DNA from 3 places in the Rhizobium sp. BK619 genome. Region 1 is predicted to be linked to each of the others. Evidence: predicted binding sites of a transcription regulator. Region 1 holds the regulator's gene; each other region holds the start of a gene.
What was found. Region 1 encodes PhoB, which activates phosphate uptake and scavenging genes when phosphate is short. Its sites were predicted from a motif close to TGTCATNNANCTGTCAT; they were not measured.
Positions count from the first base shown of each region.

Region 2: a site for PhoB is predicted at 2,103-2,119, ahead of FHX14_RS16875 (alpha-D-ribose 1-methylphosphonate 5-triphosphate diphosphatase). Genes of this name have one in related genera too.
Region 3: a site for PhoB is predicted at 4,341-4,357, ahead of FHX14_RS14945 (DUF465 domain-containing protein). Genes of this name have one in related genera too.

Region 1 covers NZ_JACIBH010000023.1:1,820-8,941, forward strand. The annotation lists gene FHX14_RS31630 (Hsp33 family molecular chaperone) at 1-324, opposite strand, end outside; gene argF (ornithine carbamoyltransferase) at 412-1,326, opposite strand; gene FHX14_RS31640 (aspartate aminotransferase family protein) at 1,363-2,562, opposite strand; gene FHX14_RS31645 (GcrA family cell cycle regulator) at 2,988-3,521, shown strand; gene phoB (phosphate regulon transcriptional regulator PhoB) at 3,799-4,482, opposite strand; gene phoU (phosphate signaling complex protein PhoU) at 4,617-5,330, opposite strand; gene pstB (phosphate ABC transporter ATP-binding protein PstB) at 5,375-6,190, opposite strand; gene pstA (phosphate ABC transporter permease PstA) at 6,206-7,122, opposite strand, start outside.
Region 2 covers NZ_JACIBH010000008.1:170,769-177,890, reverse strand. The annotation lists gene purM (phosphoribosylformylglycinamidine cyclo-ligase) at 1-212, shown strand, start outside; gene purN (phosphoribosylglycinamide formyltransferase) at 209-880, shown strand; gene FHX14_RS16875 (alpha-D-ribose 1-methylphosphonate 5-triphosphate diphosphatase) at 877-2,046, opposite strand; gene FHX14_RS16870 (helix-turn-helix transcriptional regulator) at 2,277-2,897, shown strand; gene FHX14_RS16865 (NAD(P)/FAD-dependent oxidoreductase) at 2,902-4,200, shown strand; gene FHX14_RS16860 (NUDIX domain-containing protein) at 4,270-4,860, opposite strand; gene FHX14_RS16855 (molybdopterin oxidoreductase family protein) at 4,857-7,061, opposite strand; gene FHX14_RS16850 (23S rRNA (adenine(2030)-N(6))-methyltransferase RlmJ) at 7,078-7,122, shown strand, end outside.
Region 3 covers NZ_JACIBH010000007.1:132,501-139,622, reverse strand. The annotation lists gene FHX14_RS14980 (SDR family oxidoreductase) at 1-237, shown strand, start outside; gene FHX14_RS14975 (alpha/beta hydrolase) at 258-1,313, opposite strand; gene FHX14_RS14970 (hypothetical protein) at 1,430-2,044, opposite strand; gene ykgO (type B 50S ribosomal protein L36) at 2,155-2,280, opposite strand; gene FHX14_RS14960 (5-(carboxyamino)imidazole ribonucleotide synthase) at 2,445-3,521, opposite strand; gene purE (5-(carboxyamino)imidazole ribonucleotide mutase) at 3,518-4,012, opposite strand; gene FHX14_RS14950 (YdcH family protein) at 4,031-4,234, opposite strand; gene FHX14_RS14945 (DUF465 domain-containing protein) at 4,463-4,636, shown strand; gene FHX14_RS14940 (metalloregulator ArsR/SmtB family transcription factor) at 4,837-5,097, opposite strand; gene FHX14_RS14935 (sulfite exporter TauE/SafE family protein) at 5,256-6,020, opposite strand; gene FHX14_RS14930 (thiamine phosphate synthase) at 6,129-6,782, shown strand; gene FHX14_RS14925 (tetratricopeptide repeat protein) at 6,793-7,122, shown strand, end outside.

The DNA of each region.
Region 1 (7,122 bases):
CTGATCGAAACGGGCATAGGCACGGACGTTTTCCGGCGTCGAGAAATCGGCGACGAGAAGATCGACCGGGCCGTCGCCCTTAGTCTGCACGGTGAATTTGCCGTCGAATTTCAGCGAGGTGCCGAGCAGCACCGTCAGCACCACGACTTCGGCAAGCAGCCGGGCGACGGGTGCGGGGTAATGATGACGCTCGAGGATCGCGTCGAGCATCGGGCCGAGCTGGACGGCGCGGCCGCGCACATCCAGACCCTCCACCTGGAAGGGGACGACATGGTCATCGCCGGCGAAATCGAACTGGCCGAGGGCGGCTGCAGCTTCTGCCATGGATTCACTCCTAGTTTTCAAGCGAAAGGACAGGGTGCCCTTCGCTCGCGCGGCCGCGCGTTTTCACACGCGGCGTCCGATTATGGTTCAGATCGCGCCCAGGCACCAAGCAAGAATCGACTTCTGCGCATGAAGACGGTTTTCCGCCTCATCGAAGACCACGGATTGCGGGCCGTCGATCACCTCGTCCGTCACTTCCTCGCCGCGATGCGCGGGCAGGCAATGCATGAACAATGCATCGCTGCCGGCCTTGGCCATCAAGGCCGCGTTGACCTGATAAGGCTGGAAGACGTTGTGACCCCGGGCCCGATGTTCCTGATTCATGGAGACCCAGGTATCGGTCACCACGCAATCGACGCCGTCGACCGCACGGTCGGCATCATGGCAGAGCATGATTTCGGCGCCCTCATTGCGGGCCCAGTTCAGATAGTGATCCTTGGGCTCCGAGCCAAGGGGCACGGCCATGTTCATGCGATAGCCGAAGCGCGCCGCCCCTTCGACCAGCGAATGCAGCACATTGTTGCCGTCGCCGGTCCAGGCGATGGTCTTGCCCTTGATCGGGCCGCGATGCTCTTCGAAGGTCATGATATCGGCCATGATCTGGCAGGGATGGGTGTCATCCGTCAGCGCATTGATCACCGGCACGGTCGCATGTTCGGCAAGCTCCTTCAGCCTGGAATGCTCGGTGGTGCGGATCATGATCGCATCGACATAACGCGACAGCACCTTGGCGGTGTCGCCGATCGTCTCGGCGCGGCCGAGCTGCATCTCGGTGCCGGAGAGGAACAGCGTTTCGCCGCCGAGCTGGCGCATGCCGACATCGAAGGAGACGCGGGTGCGGGTCGACGGCTTTTCGAAGATCATCGCCAGCATCTTGCCGGCGAGCGGCTTGTCGCCCTTGCCGGCCTTGAATGCCTGTTTGCGGGCGAGCGCATCGTTCATGATGGTTCTGAGGTCGGCTGAGGTGACCGCCGAAAGGTCGAGGAAATGTTTAGGAGCCATGTTCTTACCTGTCGTGCGCCCGCGGGCGCAATCCTTTCAAGCCGTCTTCTTGACCTTGGAGGCGCGGATGCTCTCGGCGGCGCGCTCGATGCGGGCAAGGCCCTCGCGGGCTTCCTCGGCGGTGACGACGAGGGGCGGAAGAAGGCGGATGACGTTGTCGCCGGCGGGCACGCCGAGCAGATGCGCGGCGCGGATCGCCTGCAGCAGGTCGGCTGAAGGAACGGCCGCCTTGACGCCGAGCAGCAGCCCCTCGCCTCTGATATCCTCGATCACATCGGGATAGCGGTCCTTCAGCGAGGCCAGTCCCTGGCGGAAGACGAGTGCCACGTCGCGCACCTGTTGGAGGAAGCCATCGGCGAGGATGATGTCGAGCACGGCACCGCCGACGGCCATGGCGAGCGGATTGCCGCCATAGGTCGAGCCGTGCGTGCCGGCCTTCATGCCGGAGGCGGCCTCAGACGTGGCAAGGCAGGCGCCGAGCGGGAAACCGCCGCCGATGCCCTTGGCGACAGCCATGATATCGGGGGTGATGCCCGACCATTCATGGGCAAAAAGCTTGCCGGTGCGGCCGACGCCGGTCTGAACCTCGTCGAGGATCAGCAGCAGGCCGTTTTCGTCGCAGATCTGGCGCAGCGCCTTCATGAACTCAGGCGTGGCCGGGCGCACGCCGCCCTCGCCCTGCACCGGCTCGATGAGGATTGCGGCCGTCGCGTCGGTGATGGCGGCACGGACGGCGTCGATATCACCGAAGGCCACCTGATCGAAGCCCGGCGCCTTGGGGCCGAAACCTTCGAGATATTTCTCCTGGCCGCCGGCGGCGATGGTCGCCAGCGTCCGGCCGTGGAAGGCGCCTTCGAAGGTGATGATATGGAAGCGCTCGGGATGGCCCTTGGAAAACTGGTAGCGGCGCGCCGTCTTGATCGCGCATTCGAGCGCCTCGGCGCCCGAATTGGTGAAGAACACCTTGTCGGCGAAGGTCGCTTCCGTCAGCCGCTTGGCCAGGCGCTCCTGGCCGGGGATCTCATAGATGTTGGAGAGGTGCCAGACCTTGTCGGCCTGTTCCTTCAGCGCGGCGACCACATGCGGGTTGCTATGGCCGACCGAGGTGACGGCGACGCCGGCGCCGAAATCGAGATATCGCTCGCCGCCTTCGGTGATCAGCCATACGCCCTCGCCTCGCTCGAACCGCAGCGGGGCACGAGAATAGGTGTCATAAAGCGGCGCGGCTTCAGCCATGGCGCGGGTCTCCCGATCAACGTTGTCAAACACAGGACTCCGGCTAAGAAAACCAGGCCCGAAAAATCAAAAATGCCGCCTTGCGGCGGCCAGCGGTACTATTTCCTTTTCGCGCTGCAATGTCAACAAAACTGCGCCCTTAGCGCATGCAGCAAGCTTGTACAGCGGTGTTTTCGACCTTCAACAGGCAATATTGCAGAAATGCCACGCAGCGGCAGCAAGTTGGGGAAAACTCCGAATTCGATTCATCCGGATTCATGCGACTCTTGTCACGGAGTCAGGCTCACACTAGGTTAAAGTTCAATTACTAGACTGCATGCGGCGGAACTAGTCACCAAAATTGATCAAGCGTTTCTTGTTTCGGAGGCTTCCGGGACAACGGTGAGGGATTCTGCCATCACCAACGCAAAAGGTGGAGACAGGGCATGAACTGGACAGACGAGCGGGTCGAGAAACTCAAGAAGCTCTGGGCCGAAGGACTGAGCGCCAGCCAGATCGCGGCGCAACTTGGCGGTGTCAGCAGAAACGCTGTGATCGGCAAGGTTCACCGGCTGAGCCTTCCCGGCCGCGCCAAGGCCGGCGGCACGGCCGCCACGGCGCGCACGCCGAAACGCACGACATCGGCGCCGCGCGCACCGAACTACGCCTCGCGGATCACCACCCGCACCGTCACCCGCCAGCAGGGCGCGACGATGCTGAAGGAAGAGATCGAGATCGAAACGGTCGAGGAAATGGAATACGTGCCGAAGGGCAACGTGGTCGTGCCGATCTCGCGCCGCCTCGGCCTGACGGAACTGACCGAACGCACCTGCAAGTGGCCGGTCGGCGATCCGCTGAAGGACGACTTCCATTTCTGCGGCTGCGAGTCCCCCGACAATTCGCCCTATTGCGGCTACCATCAGAAACTCGCCTACCAGCCGGTCAACGAACGACGCCGGGCGGCGGCCCGGGCGAGCTGAGCGGGTAAGACATTGTCGACATGCGAAAACGGGCTGAAAGGCCCGTTTTTTTGTGTGAGTGTGTTGGGTGTGGCTGCCCCTCATCCGCCTGCCGGCACCTTCTCCCCGCTTGCGGGGCGAAGGGGATATGCCGCAACCTCCCGGTCCTCTCCAACGTCTCGTAGGGCACGTCCCCTCGCCCCGTTTACGGGGGTCCGAAGGACGGGTCGAGACGTGTGGCTCGACCCCGGTCGGTTAGGGTGAGGGGCGGAGCTTGCTCGACTTTGTCAGAATCCCCTCAGGCTTCCATCGAATAACCGGCGCCGCGGACGGTGCGGATGACGTCCTGCATGTTGGAGAAGTTCAGCGCCTTGCGCAGGCGGCCGACATGGACGTCGACGGTGCGTTCGTCGACATAGATGTCGTGGCCCCAGACGCCGTCGAGCAGCTGCGAGCGGGAGAAGACCCGGCCGGGCGACGACATCAGGAATTCCAGCAGGCGGAATTCGGTCGGGCCGAGGCGGACTTCGCGGCTCTTGCGGTGGACGCGATGGGTTTCGCGGTCGAGTTCGATATCGCCGCATTTCAGCACGGTCGACAGCACCTCGGGGCGGGCGCGGCGCAGCATCGCCTTGACGCGGGCGACGAGTTCCGGGGTCGAGAAAGGCTTGACGACGTAATCGTCGGCCCCTGTCGAAAGCCCGCGGACGCGCTCGCTCTCTTCGCCGCGCGCCGTCAGCATGATGATCGGCAGGCGCTCGGTTTCCGGCCGCATGCGCAGGCGCCGGCAAAGCTCGATGCCGGAGACGCCGGGCAGCATCCAGTCGAGGATGAGAAGGTCAGGCGTGCGCTCCTGAAGCCTGATTTCGGCCTCGTCGCCACGAAGGATGGTATCGACCTCGAAGCCCTCAGCTTCGAGATTGTAGCGAAGAAGCACGCTCAGGGCTTCTTCGTCTTCAACAACTGCAACTCTCGGGATCATGCGTGTTGGTCTCCTCGCGCATGATCCTTAAACCGGGGGTGATTTAAGCAATGCATCCTGCGCAAAATCAGAAAAATGGCTGCGACCTCTTTGCGCGCCCCACATGGGCGCGCACGCAATAGGCTGGTGCGCGGTTATTCCGTGACCGCGCCGACGGTGTTGGCGCTGTCATCCTTCGGACGGTCGCCTTCCGGCTGCGCGCCGGTTGCCATGTAATAGATCGTCTCGGCGATGTTGGTGGCGTGGTCGCCGATGCGCTCGATGTTCTTGGCGCAGAAGAGCAGATGCGTGCAGCTGGTGATGTTGCGCGGATCTTCCATCATGTAGGTCAAGAGCTCGCGGAACAGCGAGGTGTACATCGCGTCGATCTCGTTGTCGCGCTCGCGGATCGCACTCGCCTTGTCGGCGGCGCGTGTCGTGTAGACGTCAAGCACTTCCTTGAGCTGGACGAGCGCCAGCTCGGACAGATGCTCGAGGCCGCGGGCGAGCTTGCGGGGAACCCCGGTGCTCTGCACGGCGATGACGCGCTTGGCGGTGTTCTTGCCAAGGTCGCCGACGCGTTCGAGATCGGCGGCGATGCGGATCGAACCCATGATTTCGCGCAGGTCCGCGGCCATCGGCTGGCGGCGGGCGATGGTGACGATCGCCTTGTCGCCGATTTCGCGCTCGGCGTGATCGAGGATCACGTCGTCGGAAATAACCTTCTGGGCGAGCGCAGTATCCCCGTTGACCAGCGCCCGGACGGATTCGGCGACCATCTGCTCGGCCAGGCCGCCCATTTCGGAAATCCGCCTGGACAGGAACTTCAGATCATCATCATAGGCAGAATAAATATGTGTCGATGCCATGGGGCTTTATCCTCGAATAACGGGAAGGCTCGGTGTCGCCAAAATCAGCCGAAGCGACCCATGATGTAGTCCTGGGTGCGCGGATCGTCGGGATTGGTGAACATCTTGTCGGTGTCGTTCTCCTCGACGAGATTGCCGAGGTGGAACATGGCGGTGCGCTGCGAGACGCGCGCGGCCTGCTGCATGGAGTGGGTGACGATGACGATCGTATAGTTCTCGCGCAGCTCGTGGATCAGTTCCTCGACCTTGGCGGTGGCGATCGGGTCGAGCGCCGAGCAGGGCTCGTCCATCAGAATGACTTCGGGGCTGACGGCGACGGCACGGGCAATGCAGAGGCGCTGCTGCTGGCCGCCCGACAGGCCGGTGCCGGATTCATGCACGCGGTCCTTGACCTCGTTCCAGAGGCCGGCGCGCTGCAGGCTGGTCTCGACGATCTGGTCGAGATCGGCCTTCGACTTGGCCAGGCCATGGATGCGCGGGCCGTAGGAGACGTTTTCGTAGATCGTCTTCGGGAACGGGTTCGGCTTCTGGAAGACCATGCCGACGCGGGCGCGAAGTTCGACGACGTCGATATCCGGATCATAGATATCGTCGGTGTCGAGGGTGATCTTGCCGGTGACCCGGCAGCCGTCGATCGTGTCGTTCATGCGGTTCAGGCTCCGCAGGAAGGTCGACTTGCCGCAGCCCGACGGGCCGATCAGCGCAGTTACGGTGTTTTCGCGAATGTTCAGGTTCACGTCAAAAAGCGCGCGCTTTTCACCGTAGTAAACCGAGACATCCTGGCCGATCATCTTATAGGGGACGTTGCTCATCTTCTGATCCAGCGCCTTTTCAACTGCAGCTTCCGTCAACATGTTCATGATCTGTAACTCCGTTTACCAGCGGCGCTCGAAGCGACGACGCAAGAGGATGGCGCCCATGTTCATGACGATCAGGAACAGGAGCAGGACGATGATGGCACCCGAAGTACGCTCGACGAAGGCACGTTCGGCCTCGTTCGCCCACATATAGACCTGCACCGGCAGGGCAGTCGAGGGATCGAGCGGTGTCGTCGGCGCATTGGCGACGAAGGCGACCATGCCGATCAGGAGCAGCGGCGCGGTTTCGCCGAGCGCGTGCGCCAGGCCGATGATCGTGCCGGTAAGGATGCCGGGCATGGCGAGCGGCAGAACATGGTGGAACACCATCTGCATCTTCGAGGCGCCGAGGCCAAGCGCTGCGGCGCGGATCGACGGCGGCACGGCGCGCAGTGCCGCGCGCGTCGCGATGATGATCGTCGGCAGGGTCATCAGCGTCAGCACCAGGCCGCCGACCAGCGAGGCCGAACGCGGCAGGCCGACGAAGTTGATGAAGACGGAAAGGCCGAGCAGACCGTAGACGATCGAAGGGACGGCGGCGAGGTTGTTGATGTTGACCTCGATCAGATCCGTCAGCCGGTTCTTCGGCGCAAACTCCTCGAGATAGATCGAGGCGGCGACGCCGATCGGCAGCGCCAGCACCAGCACGATCAGCATCAGGTAGAGCGAGCCGATGAGGGCGACACCAAGGCCTGCAGCCTCCGGACGGCTGGAATTGCCGTTGACGAAGAGGCCGGTGTTGAACTGCTTGTGGAGAGCGCCGCTCGCCTTCAGCTCGTTCATCCAGCCAACCTGCTTGTCGTTGACCTTGCGGTTCTTCTCATCGACCGAAAGGTCGATCTGGCCCTTGTTGGCGCTATCGACATTGGCGTCGGCGAGCACGGTGACATTGACCGTCTTGCCGATGAGCGACGGATCGGCAACGACCATGTCGC
Region 2 (7,122 bases), on a different contig from region 1:
GGCTCGCCAGGACGGGCGGCGTCGAAACCAAGGAGATGCTGCGCACCTTCAACTGCGGCGTCGGCATGATCGCCGTCGTCGCTAGCGAAAATGTCGCGGCCGTTTCCGCCGCACTCGAAGCCGAGGGCGAGACCGTCGTCACGCTCGGCCGCATGATCGCCCGCGACGAGGGTGCTGCCGGCACGGTCTATAAGGGCACGCTTGCCCTATGAGCGCGAAGCGCAAACGCGTCGTTGTCCTCATATCCGGCAGCGGCTCCAACATGATGGCGCTGGTTGCGGCGGCCAAGGCCGCCGACTATCCAGCCGAAATCGTCGGGGTGATCTCCGACAAGGCTGATGCCGGCGGACTTGCCAAGGCGGTGGCCGAAGGCATCGCCACCTTCGCTTTCCCTCGCAAGGACTATCCCAGCAAGGATGCGCATGAGGCGGCGATCTTTTCCGCACTCGATGAGCTTTCCCCCGACATCCTCTGCCTGGCCGGCTACATGCGGCTGCTGACCGCGACCTTCATCCAGCGTTATGAAGGCCGGATGCTCAACATCCACCCTTCCCTGCTGCCGCTGTTTCCCGGTCTGCATACCCATCAGCGCGCCATCGACGCCGGCATGCGCATCGCCGGCTGCACCGTGCATTTCGTCACCGAAGGCATGGACGAAGGACCGGTGATCGGCCAGGCGGCCGTCCCAATCCTTTCCGGTGACACGGCCGAAAGCCTCGCCGCGCGCGTGCTCACCGTCGAACACCAGATCTACCCGCAAGCGCTACGGCTCTTTGCCGAAGGCCGCGTGACAATGGAAGGCGGCAAAGCCGTCGGCGCTATGGCTTCGACCACCGCGCCCAAAGCTCAGCTGATCTCGCTGATCGGCGATCGCGCTTAGGCCGCTAGCGCCCGCAGCGGATGCAGCGTGCCGTCGCTGTAGACGAAGCGGCCGGCGCGGAAGGTGGCGCGGATGCGGTTAATGTCGCCGGGTTCGACCGCCACCAGATCGGCGCGCTGGCCGATGGTGATTTCGCCGCGGTCCAGGAGGCCGGCGGAGCGGGCGGCGTTGGCGGTCGCCATGGCGACGGCTGAGGGCAGACCGCCTTCCACCATGTCGGCGAGTTTGAAGATGCCGGGCACGAAGGCGGCGGGGTGATAATCGGCGGCGATGACGCTGAGGAGACCGGACCTGGCGGCATCGAGGGCGCTGAGATTGCCCGACAGCGACTGGCCGCGCAGCGCATTCGGCGCGCCCATCAGCGTCCAGAGGCCACGGCGGCGGGCCTCTTCCGCGGCAGGTGCCGTCACAGGAAATTCGCTGATGGTGACGCCGAGATCGTGCATTTCGGAGACTTTTTCGACGCTGTCATCATCATGCGAGGCCAGCGACAGCCTGTGCTTCAGCGACAGCGCGACGATCTCTTTCAGCTTGGCTTCGATCTCGGGGTTGTTTCGCATGGCGATGCGCTTGGCGACGATCTCGGCGGCCATTTCCTCGGAGATGGCGCGGCGCTCGGAAATGCTGAGAATGTAGCTTTGCAGATTGTTGTACTGGCCCTGGCCCGGCGTGTGGTCGGTCAGCGAAACCATGTCGATCTGATCGGCATTCAACAGACGCTCGAGCGCGGCAGCGGCGCCGACATTGGTGATTTCGTAGCGGGCGTGGACGCGGTGGTCGATCAGCAGATTGTCGCGCAGGCGGTTGATGCCCTCGATCACCGCCGAGGTCGTCTCCAACGAGCGGACGTGGCCATAGACGCTTTCGGTGGCGAAGGAGACGGCGGCAAAGGCCGTGGTGACACCGGCGGCAGCTAGCTTCTTGTCGAGCTCGTGGATGCCGAAATCGATCGGCATCGTCGCATTCGGGCGCGGCGCGATCTCGCGCTCGATCATATCGCCGTGGAGATCGACGAATCCCGGCATCAGCAGCCGCCCGCCGCCATCGATGGCAGCCCCGGCGACCGGCTCCGGCCTGATCTCGGCGATGGCGCCGTCTTCAACACGCACGGAACCTTCACTCACCACCTCGTTTGGGAGAACGAGGGTGAAATTGCTGAGCCACATGGGCTTTCTCCTGACCGCATCGATGATTAACAGACCGCAGCGGATAAAACCGCTTCGTGACAGTCGTATGAAATTCAAAGCGCGCTCACCTTAAAGCGGAAACTTGCGCTTTGGAAATGGTCAGATGCACCGCCTCACGAATTCACTACGTCGATCTATTCCAGCATCGATCCAAGAGCTCCAACGTCAATCAATTGACTAGTCATAATATAACTATTAATGCTATGACTATGACCTCGATCAAACGTTCTCCAGTCGCGCTCGCTGTCCTCGCAATGCTCATGGAAGAGCCCCTGCATCCTTACCGAATGCAGCGGCTCATCAAGGAGCGCGGCAAGGACGAGGTGATCAATGTCATGCAGAGGGCAAGCCTTTATCAAACAATCCAGCGGCTCGAACGCGAAGCTTTGATTGCCCAGCAAAAAACAGTCCGGGACGACAAGCGTCCCGAGCGGACCGTGTATGAGATAACGGAGAAGGGCCGCGACGTCGCGCTGGAATGGATGCGGGCGATCTTGTCGACCTTGACGCGGGAATATCCGGAATTCCCCGCAGCCGTGTCGTTTCTTCCTCTGCTTACGCCTGAGGATGTGGCGAGCCAGCTTGAACTCAGAGCAAAAGCCATCGAGTCGGAGCTTCGACGAATCGACGAAGCTTTGCAGGAAGCGCAGGCCGTTCCAAGGCTCTTTCTTCTGGAGATGGAATATGCCCGAGCGCTTCACGCAACCGAAATGTCATGGGTCAATAGCATTGTCGAGGACCTCAGCGCCCAGCGCATCACCTGGACGGACGAGTGGCTGAGGCAGATCGCCGCGAAGTTCTCCATCGATCCGAAACTTGACGAGGGCTAACACCATGAAGGTTTTGATTATCGGCGCCGGGACTGGCGGTTTGGCGCTCGCGCATCTGCTTAAGCAGGCTGGCGTTTGCATTGCCGTGTATGAGCGCGACCTCGCGCCGAACGCCAATACCGGCGGTTATCGCGTCGGCATCAGCCCGGCTGGAAGCCGAGCGCTGAAAGCCTGCATCCCCAGCGAGCTCTACGATCTCTATGTCGCCACCTGCGCCAGGTCGCCGCGCTATTTCAACATGCTCACCGAACAATTGGGCGAAGTGCTGAGCTTCGATATCGATGATGCAGGCCCGAATGCTCTCGACGGTGAAAAGAACGTCATTCGAAAGACCTTGAGGCGGGTTCTACTCAGGGGACTTGAAGACGACGTCTTCTTCGGGAAGACGCTTCAAAGTTACGCAAACAACGCCGATGGGTCGGTCACCGCCTGCTTTCAGGATGGAAGCCTGGCAACGGGAGATGTCCTGGTGGGGGCTGACGGCACGAGTTCGACTGTACGCAAGCAACGTCTGCCGGAAGCGCGTCTGGAAGACACGGGAATCTTATCGCTCGGGGGCAAAATTCCCATGACGGTGGAGACGAAAGCTCTGCTGTCGGACAAAATGTTCCAAGGCATGTCGCTGATCATGGCGCCGATGGGCTTCGGCGCGATCGTTCACTCGCTGGAGTTCGCCGACACGAGAAGCGATCCTGGTTTTGCTGCTTGTTGGCCGGATTTCGTCGAGGCACTCGACGAGGACAGCATCGGCTGGGGCATATGGGGTGCGCGGCAGAATTGGCCGCGGGATCCGACCGGCCTCAGCGGCGAACAATTGAGGGACCTCGGCCTGGAGCTCACCCGGGACTGGCACCCGCACATGCGTGCTCTCATTCGCATGACGGAGCCCTCGACGATCCATGATGTCAAGATGAGGACCTCTGTCCCACTGACGCCCTGGACGAGTTCGAATGTCACTCTGCTCGGTGACGCCGTCCATACGATGACACCCGGACGAGGCGCGGGCGCCAATACAGCGCTTCGCGATGCCGCTCTGCTTGGACGCATGCTTGTTGAAGCGGATCAAGGGCGAAAGCCGCTCGTCGAAGCCATACATGCCTACGAAGTCGAGATGCTTCGCTATAGTACCGAAGCCGTCCAAGAATCGAAAAGGCAGCTGGACGCCAGCGATCTGGCTCATCGGCCGGTTGTCGGCAGGCTTCAGCTTGCGACCGCGCGCAGCGTCATGCGCGTCATCAACGCGGTACCTGCATTGAAGCAGCGCGCCTTTCGGCAGATAATGCGAGTTCGCGGGGAAAACTAAACCGGTCGCGGATCAAGTCTATCCGTCCGGGAGGCAATTAGACGAACCAGATCTCGATCGCCTGACCCGCTATCGAAGTTTATTCCGGTTCAACAAGGCCCATTGCAGCAGCATGATCGTCTTGGCGTCGAAGATCTCGCCGTTTTCGATCATCCGGGCAGCCTCGTCGAGCGGGACTTCGAGAACCTCGATATCCTCGTGCTCCTCGTCCAGGCCTCCGCCTTCGGCCACACGGTCGGCGATGTCGATCAGCGAGACGAAGAAGTGAACGACTTCGGTGATGGCGCCGGGCGATGTGTAGCATTTGAACAGGAAACGCGCATCGCGGAGATGATAACCGGTTTCCTCCATCGCCTCGCGGCGGATCGCCTGTTCGGGATGATCGTCATCGAGAAGGCCGGCCGGCACCTCGATCATCCAGGCGGGATCGCCGTTGATATGGACGGCAAGGCGGAACTGGCGGACGAGAATGACGAGATCGCGTTTCGGATCATAAAGCAGGATGCAGGCGGCGGGCGTGCGGTGGTAGACCTCCCGCTTCAAGCGCTGGGTTGCCCCCTTGCTGTCGATATAATCGAGCAGGTAGCTGCTCAGCCGCGTCCAGCCATTCGACAGCGTTTCCTCGCCGACGATCTTCACCCGTGATTTCGGTTGCATCATGCTGCGTCCTTGCGAAGCCAGACCTTGTTGTCGTGCACGGCCGCCCCGCCATAGGGCGCGACCGGGTCGGCGCCGGTGAGGACGTTGATACCCTCGCCGTCGATATGCGCCTTATTCGGCCAAAGGCCTTCGGCGATCAACACGCCAGGCTTCACCTCGGTGGTGAGGCGGGCATGGATGCGCAGATCGCCGCGGCTGTTGCCGATACTGACGAGATCGCCATGGGCGATGCCCATGGCTTCGGCGTCGGCCGGATTGATCATCACCTCGGGGCGGCCCTCCTTCTGGCGCGACGTCTTGGTCTCGGAGAAGCTCGAATTCAGGAAGTTGCGGGCGGGCGAGGTGGCGAGGCGGAAGGGATGGTCGGGATCGGCGACTTCGATGACGTCGACCTGATCGGGGAAGGCGGGAAGCTCGGCATGCGGTCCGAGCAGGCCGACCGCCGCCGGCGGCTTGTTCGGCGCCGGCTGATCGATCCAGTCCGGGCGGAAATGGAATTTGCCGTCAGGATGGGCAAAGCCGTTCAGGAAATGCGCCTCCTCGAAAACCGGCTGACGATCGAACCATTTGTGTTCGAGGAAATGGTCGTAATCCGGCAGGCCGCTCGATTCCAGCACGCGGTCGACCATCTCGCGGGCCGTGAAGCCGAAGCCGGGTCGATCGGCGACGCCGAGGCGTTTGGCCAGTTCCTCGATGACGAAAAGATTCGTGCGCACGGTTGGCGGCGGCTCGACCAGCTTCGGTCCGAGCAGGATATGGTTCTGGCCGCCGGCCCGGTAGATATCGTCATGCTCAACGAACATCGTCGCGGGAATGACGATATCGGCAATGTCGGCCGTTTCGGTCATGAACTGCTCGTGCACGGCGACGAAGAGGTCGTCTCGGGCAAAGCCGCGTTTGACGAGACGCTGTTCGGGGGCGATGTTTGCCGGATTGGTGTTCTGGATCAGCATCGCCGTGACCGGGCCGCGATGGCGTAGCGCCACCGCGTCACCCGTCAGCACCCGGCCGATCTGCGACTGATCGAGCATGCGGATATCGGCATCCTTCATCGACCGGCCGGTCAGTTCCGCATTGTTCATGCGGAAGATATCGCTGTTCGAATGGAAGGCGCCGCCGCCCTCATACTGCCAGGAGCCGAGAACGGTGGCAACCGAGGCGGCGGCATGCATGGCGACCGCGCCGTTACGCTGGCGGGTGAAGCCGTAGCCGAGGCGGAAGAAGGTCTTCTTCGTCGTGCCGACAAGGCTTGCGAAGGCTTCGATCTCCTCGACCGAAAGGCCGGTGATATCGGCGGCCCATTGCGGCGTCTTCGCTCTCAGATGCGCTTCCAGGCCTTCGGGATCGTCGGCATATCGCGCCATATAGTCACGGTCGGCATGGCCGTCGCGGAAGGCGATGTGCATGACGGCGCAGGCGAGCGCGGCATCGGTGCCGGGCCTGACGATCAAGGCCATGTCGGCCTGCTTCATCGTCGGATTGTCGTAGATGTCGATGACGACGATCTTGGCGCCGCGCTCCTTGCGCGACTTGATGGCGTGGGTCATCACGTTGACCTGGGTCGAGACCGCATTGGTGCCCCAGATGACGACGCAATCGGTGCGGCCCATCTCGCGCGGATCGGGGCCGCGCAGCGTGCCGGTCGCCATGGTGAAGCCGGTCCAGGCCGGGTTGGTGCAGATCGACGAGAAGAAACCGGAATAACGCTTGGCATGGCGCAGGCGATCGATCGAATCGCGCTGCACCCAGCCCATGGTGCCGGCATAGAAATAGGGCCAGATCGCCTCGCTGCCGTCCCTCGCCTCGGCCTTCACGAAGGCTTCGGCGATCTCATCCAGCGCATCGTCCCAGGAAATCTGCTGCCACTGCCCTGCCCCCTTGGCGCCGGCGCGGCGCAAGGGGTGCATCAGCCGATCGGGATGGTAGAGACGTTCGGCATAACGGGCGACCTTGGCGCAGATGACGCCCGAGGTGTAGGAATGATCGTTTGCGCCGCGCACGCGACCGATGCGGCCGTCCTCGGCGATCTCGACCTCCAGCGCGCAGGTCGAGGGACAGTCGTGCGGACAGGCCGTGTAGCCCACCCTGGTGTCCGGCTTCGGGGATTTGGCGTGGATGGGGGTCGCAATGTTCATGGCATTTGTATATTCCAAGGCTTGCACGGCCAAAAGCCACAAAACTTTCCCATGACGCGAATTCATACGGGCATCAGCGAAAATGAACTACCGCCACATCTACCATGCGGGCAATTTTGCCGATGTG
Region 3 (7,122 bases), on a different contig from region 1:
GAATTGAAGCCGCTGCGGGTTAACGGCGTCTCACCGGGGGTCGTCGATACGCCGTGGTGGAGTTTCCTGCCGTCGGAGCAGCGCGGCAGCGTCTTTGCGGACTTCGCCAGCCGCACACCGGTCGGTCGCGTCGGCAGGCCGGAGGATATCGCGGAGGCGATCGTCTTTCTGATCGGAAACGGCTTCATGAGTGGCCACGTCATCACCTGCGACGGCGGTGTGCGTCTAAGCGCCTGATGAAACTCGAGCCACAGAGGTCATGCGCCGCGAAGGGCGCCTGCCCGCAACGACGGCGCGGCTGTAAGCGTCCGATCGTGTAATGCGGCGGCGAGCCTCTCTTCGGCCCGGCGGGCGATCGCCTGAAGGTCGCGCGGCATGCCGGCGATCTTCTCGATGGCGGCGATGGCGACATCGGTTGCGAGATAATCCGGCTTGTGGCCCACGCCGCGAACGGTGATGAGTTCGGAGCCCGCTATGTCGCGAGCCAGGCCGCGCGAATGCAGGTGCTCCCAGACGATCTCGTCGCTGTCGCCTGTGACGATGACGGTCGGCGCGGTGATCTGAGAATAGCGCGGCGACTGTTCCCTCACATAGGCAAGCAGTCTCTTGAAATCGGCGGCATTGTTGTGGAAAGCGTCGGGTCGCAGCACCAGCGACGGACCGGTCTTTTCGATGTAATCGGCCGGGCGCGGATTGGGGTGGAAGACGTTCCGCGTGCCGCGCTCCAGCCGGCTCAGCCCGAGCGGCACGACGATCGCGTGGTTGAAGAGCCAGCCGAGGACCGGCACAGTTGCGACGTGATAATACCAGTCGATGCCGCCCGGCCAGGGGTGGGTGGCGGGGGCGAGGAAGAGCAGGCCCAAGGTCTTATCGGGATGGCGCAGGCCGAAAGCGGCGGTGATCGCGCCGCCGAAGGAATGGCCGACGATGATAGCTTTTTCGATGCCGCGCTTTTCCATCAGTCTGGCGATCGCATCGGCCTGGCCGGAAGGGACAGCGTTATCAGGGCCGCCGCGTTCGGAATAACCGTGCCCGGGACGATCGACGAACAGCATTTCCGCCCGGCCTTCGAGTGCGGCGCGGAAGGCGACGACCTGGTCGAGCAGATTGCCGCTGGCGCCGTGAATGAAGACGAGGGCCGGCAGGTCGGCGCCTTCGGAGCGCTCGATATGGACGGCATTCATGCGGTAGCCGCCGACATCCGTCAGTTCGCCGATATTCGGATAGGTCTGTTCGAACTGCCGCGCCTTGTAGGAGGAGTAGCCGATGGCGGCGGCGAGCGGGGCGAGAAGAGCGGAAACTTCTGCAAGCATGATCTTAACGGGCGATAGTTGCGGCGGTTTTGCCGAGAGCGGACGCGCGGCGTCGTTTCTCGTTTAAAGTTCTAAATTGCGCGGCTTGGCCGGAGGTCAAGATCGACGCCCGAGGATCAGGTGCGGTTTCCGGCGAGTTTTTCCGCAAGCGTGTTGACCTGTTCCTGCGCGGTGCGTTCGGCGGGGTAGATGTCAAGAAAACGCTCCCAGGCCTTCAAGGTCAGCTGGTCGTTGCCGGAATTGCTGAGGATCGCCGCCATGCCGGAGAGCGCGCCGAAATGGCGCGGCTCGAGATCGAGCACCCGTTCGATATCGGACATCGACTTGCGATAATTGCCCATGACGAAGTTCAGAGTCGCGCGGCGGTTCCAGCTTTCGGCATAATCGGGTTTCAGCGCGATCGCCTCGTCAAGGAAATCGAGGGCGGCGGGATTGCGCTTTTCCTCGATCGCCTTGTCGGCCCACTGCATCAGCAGATTGATGGTGGCACTGCCGGAATCGTTCCATTCCATGCGGATCTCATTGGCGATGCCGCTGGCTTTGTCGGGGTCGCGCTCGCGTTTCAGCTGGCTGAAGAGCTGGTCGAGGTGTTGTTTCGGCGAATTGGTGACATCCGCCTGCTCGACAATAACGTCCTTTTCCGCGGCCGTGGCGGGAAAGGAGGCTGTGAAGAAGATGAGGGCGAGCGGCAGCGCCGCTGACGTCAAAGCAAAAAAGCGCATGGCGGACATATTAGCCCGCCAACGCCGAAGATCAAACAAATTTGACGTGATCACCGCAGCGACCCACCGGATATCTGCCGGCGCAAACTGCGCGGGCGAAGCGATCCGGGTGCGCGAAATCAGCCCTGACGGGCCTTGAAGCGCGGGTTCAGCTTGTTGATGATGTAGATGCGACCCTTGCGGCGAACCAGACGGTTGTCACGGTGGCGAGCCTTGAGCGACTTGAGCGAATTCTTGATCTTCATTTTTCTGATCCGCGATCTCTATGGGGGAATTCACATTCGCCCGTATCTTTAACAATCAAAAGCGCGCCATCGGGCGCGCTGTTTAGGTGGGGGAGCAGATACCCCGTCACCTTTTCCGTGTCAACCGCATGACGGTGTTTTTCCCAAGGCGAAGCTGTGTTTTCTCAGGCCAAAACCGGCGATTTCGGCGTCAAGGTGGTGACATGGCCCATCTTGCGGCCGGGACGCCATTCCGTCTTGCCGTAGAGATGAACCAGGGTATCGGGGCGTTGCAGCCAGTCGGGAACGGCCAGGATATCGTCGCCGATCAGGTTCTGCATGACGCAGTCGGAATGCCGCTCGGCATTGCCGATCGGCAGGCCTGTGACGGCGCGGATATGCTGCTCGAACTGGCTGACGACGCAGGCGGCCTCCGTCCAGTGGCCGGAATTGTGGACACGCGGCGCCATCTCGTTGGCAATCAGGCCGCCATCGGCAAGCACGAAGAATTCGATGCCGATGACGCCGACATAGTTCAATGCTGCAAGGATCTTTTCGGCCGATCGGCGCGCGGCGTCCGCCGTCGCCGGCGAGATCGCCGCCGGAACCGTTGAGGTGTGAAGGATGCCGTTGCGATGGACATTCTCGGCGGGATCGAAGCAGACGACCGTGCCGTCCGTGGCGCGGGCGGCGATGATCGAGACCTCGCGTTCGAAGGCGACGAAACTTTCGAGGATCAGCGGCACGGCGCCGAGCGCGGCATAGGCGCCATCAGCGCTGTCGGCGGCTGAACGGAAAACCCTCTGGCCCTTGCCGTCATAACCGAGACGGCGCGTCTTCAGCACGCCCTGGCCGCCGAAATCCCGGAGTGCCGCCTCAAGATCGGCCTGGCTGTCGATCGCATGGAAGCGGGCGGTTGATATGCCGCAATCATTCAGGAAGCGCTTTTCGACCAGGCGGTCCTGGGCGGCCTCCAGCGCCTTCGGCGGCGGATAGACGGGAATGCTTGCCGAAAGCGCCTCGGCGGCTGAGACGGGCACGTTCTCGAATTCGTAAGTGACGACATCGCAGACATCGGCGAGTTCGGCCAGGGCCGCCGGATCGTCATAGGCGGCGGTGATCTGCCGGTTGGCGAGCTGGGCGGCCGGGCAGTCGGCCTGCGGCTCGAGAATGACCGTGCGAAAATTCAGCCTGGCAGCGGCAATGGCCAGCATGCGGCCGAGCTGGCCGCCGCCGATGATACCGATCGTTCTTGCCGTCATAGGTCGTCCATCGGGTATTCGGCGACGGCAGCACTCTGGCGCTCGCGCCACTCGTCGAGCCGGTCGGCGACTTCTTCGTCGGAAAGGGCAAGCACGGCGGCGGCGAGAAGGGCGGCGTTGACCGCGCCGGCCTTGCCGATGGCGAGCGTGCCGACAGGAATGCCGGCTGGCATCTGCACGATGGAAAGAAGGCTGTCCTGGCCGGACATGGTTTTGGACTGGACCGGCACGCCGAAAACCGGCAGCGGCGTCATCGATGCGGCCATTCCAGGCAGGTGGGCGGCGCCGCCGGCGCCGGCGATGATGACCTTGAAGCCCTCGGCCCGTGCACCCTTGGCAAAATTGACCAGCCGGTCGGGTGTGCGGTGCGCCGAAATGATGCGCGCATCATAAGGGATTTCCAGCGCCTCCAGCGTGTCGGCGGCGTTCTTCATGGTCTCCCAGTCGGACTGGCTGCCCATGATGATGGCGACGGACGGTCGGTCTGTCATCATTTGTCGCTATCCCCCTCAGGCGATGATGTCAGGGATGATCTGATCTTCCAGCTTCGAAAGCCTGTCCTTGATGACGAGCTTCTTCTTCTTCATGCGCTGGATCCGCAGAGCATCGCACCCGATCTGGATCATGGCGTTGATCGCGGCGTCGAAATCCTCGTGCTCCTGGCGCAGCCGCGCCACGGTGAGCCTGATTTCCGCCTGTTCCTGATCGGCCATATGCATTCCCCGTTATCGTCCCCGGACCTTGTCCGATCTGCCGATGATTTCCGCAAGCTCCTATCACCAAATACGGGTAACGGCTAGTTAGTCTTGATCATGAAATTGCCATCCAGTCTTCATCTTTTGGCCTTCGACAAGCCTTCAAAAATATGTCACAGTCCGCCGCGTTGACACCTTGATCCCCGACGATGTTGGCCGGGGAGGGTAAGAGGAAGGAAGGGTCAAATGACAGTTCAAGCTCATCTTGAATCACTCCAGAAAAAGCATGTCGCTCTTGAAGAGGAGCTGCACGCGCTCAGAACAGCTCCCTCTATCTCCGATACGGAAATTGCCGAATGCAAGCGCCGCAAGCTGCGCATCAAGGACGAGATCATGCGTCTCAAGTCATCCGTCCACTGATCTTCCCAAGGGTCGCCGGTCGATCATCTTGCGAAAGAAAAGGTAAATCCATCCATTCCGCCTGAAATCAGCAAGACCCGGTGATTTTACACCAGAATTGCGCCAGCCCGATGCCAGCGGCATCGCGGCTGGCGCTTTTGCGAGTGTCGCGCTTCAAGTCACATCCATATGAGGGGCGGGGCTGTAATTGTGAGCCTGCTTCAAGCCCAGAACTGATCCAGCCATAGATTGAGCTTGTCGAAACCGCGGTTGTTGACCGTGTAGATGCGTTTCGTGCCTTCCGAGGTCACCGAGACGAGGTTGCTGTCGAGCAGCGCCTTCAGGTGCTGCGACACGGCGGGGCGGCTGATCGGCAGGCCCTCGGCGAGTTCGTTGACGGTCCGCGGCGCACGACGCAATTCCTCCAGCAGAAAACGCCGGTTCGGATCGGCAATCGCAGAGAAGGGGTCCGTGTTCGACATAGCGGGAAAGCTACGTCAAACCGGCCGTTCCAGCAAGGAAATTGTGCATTGCAGCGTACTACGGCGTTGCAGTCTTTCAGACGCGCCAAGAATGGTTACACTTAGCATTGCTGCATTAGCTCGGTTCCGATTGAAGGAATTACTCAGCACGGCCGCCCTTACCAGCCAAGACCCTCGCGCACGATCAGGAAGGCGGCGATCAGGGCCATCGCATACATGAACGGATAGAAGATTGCCGGCTTCATGCGGCGCACACACCAGGCGCCGGCAAGGGTGGCGAGCGGGGCGAAGGGCAGGAGTGTTGCGGAGGTCGCCAGATTCTGGGTGTCGAGCTGGCCGAGTGCGAAATAGGGAATGAGCTTGATGGCGTTGAGGATCGCGAAGAAGCGCACGCTGGTACCGGTATATTCGCGTGGCTGCAGCTTGAGCGGCAGGGCATAGATCTGAAAAGGTGCGCCTCCCGCATGGGCGACGAAACTGCCGTAGCCGGAAAATGTACCCCAAAGGCCGGCGGCAACCGGCCGCTGGCCGCGCGGCGGGACGATCTTGCCGGCGCCCGGGCCATAATTGTTCCAGAAATAGCGCAGGCAGAAGAGGATGGTCACAGCGCCGATGACAATGCGCAGCATGTTGCCCGGAACGAGCGCCGAGGTCGCCCAGCCCAGCGCGATGCCGAAGACTGCGCCCGGCAGCATGATCTTCAGCGTTGCCCAGTCGCCGTGCTGGCGCCAGATGACGAGCGAGATCATGTCCATAAAGACCAGGATCGGCAGCAAGATGGCCGCCGCCTCGACCGGCGAGACGACGAGAGCGAGGAAGGGAAGGCCGATCAGCGACAAAGCGTCGCCCATACCGCCCTTCGCGAGGCCCACCAGCAGAACCGCGGGCACGGCGGCATAGTAGAATGATAAATCCTGCGGCATGCTTTCGACGTCCTCCTCTTGCAAGCCTCGTCTAACGGAACTACTCACACAAAACGAGTGCGGATCCCTCCTCTCAACGGGGAATTCGCGAGGAAACGGAAAGACCTGATGACCGAACCGGAAAACCGCTGCCGCCTTGTGCTCATCGTACCCGATATTGCCGATGCCGATGAACAGGCAAGGATCGTTGCCGACGCGCTGAAGGGCGGCGATGTCGCCTCGGTGATCGTGCCGCAATACGGGCTTGACGACGGTACCTTCCAGAAACATGCGGAGAAGCTAGTGCCGCTGATCCAGGATGCCGGGGCGGCCGCCTTGATTGCAGGCGACAGCCGCGTGGCGGGACGGGCAAAGGCCGACGGCCTGCACCTTTCCGGCAATGCCGAGGCACTTTCGGAAGCGATCGAAAAACATGCGCCGAAGCTGATCGTCGGCGGCGGCAACGCAGCCGACCGGCACAACGCGCTTGAGATCGGCGAAGCCAGGCCGGACTATATTTTCTTCGGCAAGCTCGACGGCGATATCAAGCCGGAGGCACATCCGAAGAACCTTGCGCTCGGCGAATGGTGGGCCTCGATGATCGAGATTCCCTGCATCGTCATGGGCGGTACCGATCCGGCCTCTGCGCTTGCCGTCGCCGAGACCGGAGCGGAATTCGTGGCGCTGCGGCTGGCTGTCTTCGGCGAGCCCAACCGGGCGCCGTCTATCGTCGCCGAAGTCAACGCTTTGCTTGACGAAAAAGCGCCACGGTTTGAGGATTGAAATCGCGCTCATGCCGATCCCCACCGCCCGCCCGTTGAAATTTATCCTTGCCAGCATGGCCGCCTTCGTTGCGGCCGGACCGGCTGTCGTCTTGGCGCAGGCCACCGACAGCGTCATCAGCCAGCCGGGCTCGGCCCCGGCCTCGACCTTCCGCACCGACCGGCCTTCCGCTCCGGGTGTGCGGCCCTCCGATGGTGTCGGCGTGTTCGACCGCATGGGTGCGAAGCTGCCGGACCTGCCGCCGGAGAAGGATTACAAGGGACCTGTCGACGAGGCTTACGGCGCCTTCCAGCGCGGTTATTACCTGACGGCAATGGACAAGGCGCTGCCGCGCGCTCAA